2 regions of the Janthinobacterium sp. GMG2 genome follow, and region 2 is predicted to be linked to the other one. Evidence: predicted binding sites of a transcription regulator. Region 2 holds the regulator's gene; the other holds the start of a gene.

Region 1 (3,274 bases), on a different contig from region 2:
GGCCGAGCGCCTGGCGCTGACGGCGTCCGGCATCACGCGCTCGCTGATGCCGCTGGAGAAAATCGGTCTGGTGGCGCGCCAGGCCGATGCGCGCGATGCCCGTGTCGGCTACGCCGCCATCACGGCCGCGGGACTGGAATTGCTGGCGCATGCGAATACGACGGCGCAGGCGCTGGGCCAGGAATTGCTGGGTAATGCCAGCGCGGAACAGCTGGCGCCCCTGTCCCTGCTATTGAACGGCATCGCCGGCAACCAGCCCGGCCAAGTCTGAGGTCTACACCAGCGCCAGCTTGCGCAGGCGCCGCGTCGATGGCCAGCGCGCCATGCCCGTCTCGTCGCGGATGGCGGCGCAGGCGGCCAGCACCCTGGCGCACTCGTCCTCGCGCAAGCCCGCATTCAGGGTCAGGCGCACCAGCGAGCGGTTTTTCGGCGTGGCCGGCGCGCAGAAGACGGCGCCGTAGATGCCATGCCGTTCCAGCGCCTTGCGCAGGATCAGGGTATCGGGTTCGCTGCCCGCTTCCAGCGCGATGATCTGCTCGGTGCCGTCGCTGACGTTGTAGCCCAGATCCATCAGCCCCTGGCGCAGCTGCACGCTGTGGCGGTGCAGCGCAACGCGACGGCCATCGGCGGCGCGGATGAAATCGAGCGCCGCATCGAACCACGCCAGCTCGTGCTCGAGCAGGCAGGAGCTGAAGATGGCGGGCCGCGAAGCGGACAAAAAATATCCCTTGAAACGGGCCGAACAGGTAATCAGCCCGGCCCGGCCCGCAAACGCCTTGGCCAAGGACGCCGTGCGGAAATGCACGCGCTCGGCCAGGCCCAGCTCCACCACCAGCCCCGCGCCCTGCGGGCCGTGCGTGCCCAGCGAGTGCGACTCGTCAACGATCAGCATGCTGCCGCTGCGCTCGGCGATTTCCACCATCTCCAGCAGCGGCGCCACGCTGCCATTCGTGCTGTACAGCGCATCGACGATGATGATGCCGGGGCCATGCTTGTCGATCTGGCGCTGCAGGTGGGTGCCATCGTTGTGCAGAAAAGCAACAGGCACGGCTTGCGCCGATTGCACGCCTTCCCACAGCGAAGCATGGGCCTGCATGTCGAGGTACACGGGGATGCCGGGCCCGGCCAGGCTTTGCAGCAAGCCCACATTGGCGGCCCAGCCCGACTGCGCCAGCACGCACGCTTCACTGCCCAGATAGTCCGCGAATTTTTGTTCCAGCCGGTGCTGGCGGCTGCCTTCCTGCAGGAAGACGGACGACATCAGCATGGCGCCCCCGCCCTGCAAGACGCGCGCCTGGGCCGCCAGCAGCGCCGCCTCGCCGGCGATGTTCAGGTAATCATTACCTGCCAGCATGACCGCACTGGCCGGCATGGCTTGCCATTCATGCAAATGCTGGCCGCCAAGCAGCTTCTCGATGCGCTCGACGTAATGTTCATCCATGCGCGCACGCACGAAGGCGGGCATCCGTTGTTCGGCGTGGATGGCGCGGGACGACAGGGGGGAAATGGCGTTTAACATAGGAACTCCTGATTGGTTGCGAGGGAACTACCGCATCCAACATGCGCGAGCCATCGGGCAAGAGTTTGATACAGCTCAACAGTTATGCCGATATCCTGCTGATACAGAGGGAACCCGCCGATCATGTTGCATTGACACGCCTCAACGAACGCGCCCCCTGATCATGAAGCATGCGCAGTCCCCTTCCGGAAAACGATGGCAAGGCAAGCTGCTCCAGCCTTTCCTGCATTTCCACGACGCCATCGAACATACGCCTGTGCGGCGCGCACAGGTGCGTAAGCTGGCGCTCATCGGTGCGCTGGGCATGCCCCTGTACTACGCGCTGTGGCATTATTTTTTCCCGCAGGAATATGAATCACCGCTGCTGCGCATCGTGGCGGCGCTGCTGTTCCTGCCCGCGCTATGGCCCGACCGCTTCAGCAATACCTGGTTCAGCGTCTACCTGTTCCTGGGGCTGACCTTCGAACTGCCATTTTTCTTCACGTACATGTTCCTGATGAACCATGCCTCGACCATGTGGGTGCATTCGCTACTGGTGGCGCTGGTCGTGCTGTTTCACTTCGATACGCGTATCGCCATACTCGCCTACCTGAGCGGCACCCTGCTGGCCTGCCTGGCGTTTGCCGTGGCCGGCGATCCCGCCTTCCTGCTCAGCGGCGACGTCTTGCAGCAATTGCCCGTGCACTGGTTCACGATTGCAGTGCTGTCCGTGGTCAAGGTGGGGCGCAACGTGGGCGCGCAAGAGAAACTGGCCGGGCTGGCGGCTGGCCTGGGCAGCGTGGCGCACGAATTGCGCACGCCCCTCGTCAGCGTCGAGGCGAACGTGCGCGGACTGCAGCGCGGGCTACAGCAAAACATGCAAGACCAGCCACCTGACGCGGCCAGCCTGGAAGCGCTGGCGCGCATCCAGTTCGAAGTGCGCCATATGCACCACATGATCGATCTGTTCCTGCTCAGTGCCAGCGCCGTCAACCGCAAGCTCGAAGCGAATGAAGCGGTGGCCATGCACGACAGCGTGGCGGCCGTGCTGCGCCGCTATCCGTTTACCAGCACGGCCCAGCGCGACATCGTCAAGGTCGACGTGCGCGCCGATTTCACGTTTCCCGGCCAGTCGGAACTGTGCGTGGTGATCCTGCTCAACCTGCTGCGCAATGCCTTGAAAAGCATCCACCGCGCGGGCAAGGGCCGCGTGCGCATCATCATCGATGGCGCCCATCCCGTGCCGCGCCTGCTGTTCATCGACACGGGCTGCGGCATCGCCACCAGCCGCCTGCCGCTGATCTTCGACCGCTTCTATTCCTATCCCTCGCACAACGGCAGCGGCATCGGCCTGGCCCTGTGCCGGCAAATCATGCAAGCCTGGCAGGCGCGCATCCGCTGCGTCGCGCGCGAAGGCGCCTACGCCATCTTCGTGCTGGAATTTCCCCAGCCCCTGCCCGTGCCCACGCACAACCGTTTTCCATCCATCCACCGCGCGAGGTGACGCATGCAACTGCCCGTCTACACCCATCCGACCCTGACCGTACTGATCGACGACAGCGATTCCTTCCTGAAAAGCCTGGCGTTCCAGCTCGATCCCGGCCTGGCGCGCAAGACTTTTCACGACACCAGCAGCGCCCTGCACTGGCTGCGCCAGAGTGCGCAACCGGGCGAAACGCCGCTGCACGTGAACTTCGACACGCAAAACCTGCCGCCCGACCAATGCAACGTGGCGCTCGATATCGAACGCATCTGGCGCATCAGCGGCCAGGCGCA
Region 2 (3,274 bases):
CAAGGCATTCAAGAAGACGGCCAAGCACCTGGTATGGGGCGCCATCGCCCTGTGGACGGGCTTTACCTTTGTCGGCTACTTCACGCCGATCAAGGAACTGGCGCAATCGGTGGTCACCTTGAATTTCGGTCCCTGGGAATGGTTCTGGGTCTTGTTCTACAGCCTGGCAACCTACGGCAACGCGGGCTGGCTGCGCGAGCAGGTGTGCAAATACATGTGCCCCTACGCGCGCTTCCAGAGCGCCATGTTCGACCAGGACACCCTGATCATCACCTACGATGCCAAGCGCGGCGAACCACGCGGCGCCATGAGCAAGAAGGCCGGCAACAACGACAAGCTGGGCGATTGCATCGACTGCACCCTGTGCGTGCAGGTGTGTCCGACCGGCATCGATATCCGCAACGGCCTGCAGTATGAATGCATCGGCTGCGCCGCCTGCGTCGATGCCTGCAACAGCGTGATGGACAAGGTCGAGCGGCCGCGTGGCCTGATACGCTACAGCACCGACCATGCGATGGAAAACAACTTCAATTCGAAGCAGATACGCCAGCGCGCCATGCGCCCGCGCGTCCTGATCTACACTTCCATCCTGGCCCTGATCATCATCGCCGTATGTACCTCGCTGGCCCTGCGCACGCCCCTGAAAATGGACGTGATCCGCGACCGCGGTTCGATGGGACGCGAAGTGGAAGACGGCATGATCGAAAACGTCTACCGCCTGCAGATCATGAACACGTCCGAGCAAAGCCAGCATTTCAAGATCAGCGCCTCCGGCTTGCCGGGCCTGACCTTGCTGACGCGCGAAGAAGTGACCTTGCAGCCGACGGAAACGCTGGGCTGGCCGATCCGCCTGCGCGTGCCGCACGGCGTGGGCGAGAAGGGGTCGAACAAGATTGCGATCGAATTGCAATCGCTGGACAACCCGTCGCTGCATGTGCGTGAAAGCGCGGTCTTCATCGTGCCGCGGTGATGCAGGAAGGCCGGTCCCCGCACGGGGGCTGGCCGTTTACAGAGGAGAAATACCATGTCCGACAGTCTGAAACTGCAGCCTCCCGTTGCACCGTGGTACAAGCATCGCTGGCCATGGCTGCTGATGATCGGTCCCGGCCTGTCCGTGGTCGTCGGCAGCTTCATGGGCTATATCGCGTTTACGCAGCCCGATGCGCTGGTGGTGGGCGATTATTACAAGCAGGGCAAGGCGATCAACCAGGATTTGAAGCGCGACACGATCGCCAGCGACCTGGCCATGGATACGAGCCTGGCGTACGACGTGGCGCAAGCGCGCCTGAGCGGTTCCGTGCACAGCTTCGGCAAGGCCTACCAGGGACCGCTGCAGCTGCACCTGGCGCATGCGACCCTGCCGGAAAAAGATATCAAGCTGCTGGTGCAGCCCGATGCGGCCGGCAATTTTTCGGTCGCGCTGCCGATGCTCGAGCGCAGCCGCTGGCAGGTGCTGGTGGAAAACGACAAGCGCGAGTGGCGCCTGTCCGGCATCTGGACCTGGCCCGTGCAGCGCAGCATCGCGCTGCATGCGGACGAAGAGCTATAAGCCTTACTTGCAGACGTCCGTGCCTGCCGTAATGGCTTTCAGCTTGGCTGGTTGCAGGATCTCGATCTCGCGGTTCGACACGCGCAGCCAGCCTTCCTTCTTAAATTTGGACAGCAGGCGGCTGACGCTCTCGATGGTCAGGCCCAGGTAGTTGCCGATTTCCTCGCGCGACATGCGTAGCTGGAATTTGCTGCTCGAATAGCCGCGCGCTTCATAGCGCGACGCCAGGTTGACGATGAAGGCGGCAAAACGCTGCGTCGCCTGCATATTGCCCAGCAACAGCATCACGCTTTGCTCGCGCGTGATTTCCTGGCTCATCATGCGGTGGAAATGCCGCAGCAGAGTCGGCATATTGCCCAGCAATTGTTCCAGGCTGGAAAACGGGATTTCACACACTTCGCTGTCTTCCAGCGCCACCGCATTACAGTGGTGGCGGTCGGCGCTGATGGCGTCCATGCCCAGCAGTTCGCCGGCCATCTGGAAGCCCGTCACCTGCTCTTCGCCGCCGGGATTGATCTGGTACGTCTTGAAGTGTCCCAGGCGGATCGCGTACAGGTTCTGGAACGAGTCGCCGATGCGGAACAGCGAGGCGCCGCGCACGATCTTGCGGCGGCGGCCGATGATCTGGTCCAGCCTGTCCATGTCGCCCATATCGAGGCCCATCGGCAGGCACAATTGATGCATGCTGCAGGTCGAGCATCGCGCACGCAACGCTTCCACGGTCACTGTGGGCAAGGTTGGAGTGAGTAGCGCTTCAGTCATGTCGGTACCTTTTAGAAAATGCAACAACAAGTTTACTGCATACAGGGTTGCCGTGTGCCAATTTCACCGCAATTTCGGCGAATAAACGACGTCCAGCCTTTAATTATATGGCAACATCGTCAAAAGCCCATGCGGGGAGGGTCATTTGCGCGGCGCCGCTTGCCAACTTGATGTATTGATAGGAAAATTCCTAACAGCATTATCTGCCGCCTGTGCCGCCCGGTACTGAAAAGGAAATCATGAAGCCTCTCGGCATCAAAGCAAAAGTCGCGCTGGCCACCAGCCTGACCTCGATCGCCATGATCGCGCTGGTCACCATGATACAGGTGCAGCACATGCGCGACGACTTCACCCGAGTACTGCTGAGCCAGCAGTCGTCCCTGATCAGCCGCACCGCTGCCGAGCTCGACGACAAGCTGGGCATGCTGCTGCAGATCGTCACCCTGACGGCCAGGCAGCAGCCGCCGGAACTGATGGCCCAGCCGGCCCAATTGCGCGAATACTATTCGCGCCGCTCGATGCTGGTGCTGTTCGACGACGTGCTGGTGCTCGATGCACATGGCGCCGTCGTGGCCGACATGCCGGAAGTGGCGGGGCGCACGGGCATCAACGTTGCCGAGCGCGAGTATTTCCAGACCGTGCTGCGCACGCGCCAGCCCATGATCACCGAGCCGATGCTCGGCAAGTCGAGCGGCATGCCCATCGTGCAGATGGTCGCGCCCGTGCTGGCCGCCGATGGCCAGGTGGCCGGCGTGGTGATCGGCGTGCTGCGCCTGTACAAGGACAACCTGCTGGGACGCCTGCGCTCGGAAAAGATCGGCAAGAGCGGCTATTACTTCATCCTCACGCGCGGCGCCGTGCCGCGCTACGTGCTGCATCCCGATACCAGCCGCTTGCTGCAGCCGCGCCAGCCGAGCGCCAACCTGACGACCACCCAGCTGCTGAAGGAAGATGGCGAAGGCA

What was found. Region 2 encodes FNR, which switches genes on or off when oxygen is low (the NO sensors DNR and NnrR bind a similar motif). Its sites were predicted from a motif close to TTGATNNNNATCAA; they were not measured.
Region 1: a site for FNR is predicted at 1,585-1,598, ahead of cqsA (alpha-hydroxyketone-type quorum-sensing autoinducer synthase). Genes of this name have one in related genera too.

What each region holds. Positions count from the first base shown of each region.
Region 1 is NZ_JAXAWA010000001.1:954,061-957,334, reverse strand. It holds gene SKZ59_RS04300 (MarR family winged helix-turn-helix transcriptional regulator) at 1-271, shown strand, start outside; gene cqsA (alpha-hydroxyketone-type quorum-sensing autoinducer synthase) at 275-1,519, opposite strand; gene SKZ59_RS04290 (HAMP domain-containing sensor histidine kinase) at 1,683-3,002, shown strand; gene SKZ59_RS04285 (response regulator) at 3,006-3,274, shown strand, end outside.
Region 2 is NZ_JAXAWA010000003.1:65,284-68,557, forward strand. It holds gene ccoG (cytochrome c oxidase accessory protein CcoG) at 1-970, shown strand, start outside; gene SKZ59_RS12350 (FixH family protein) at 1,025-1,549, shown strand; gene fnr (fumarate/nitrate reduction transcriptional regulator Fnr) at 1,553-2,311, opposite strand; gene SKZ59_RS12360 (response regulator) at 2,551-3,274, shown strand, end outside.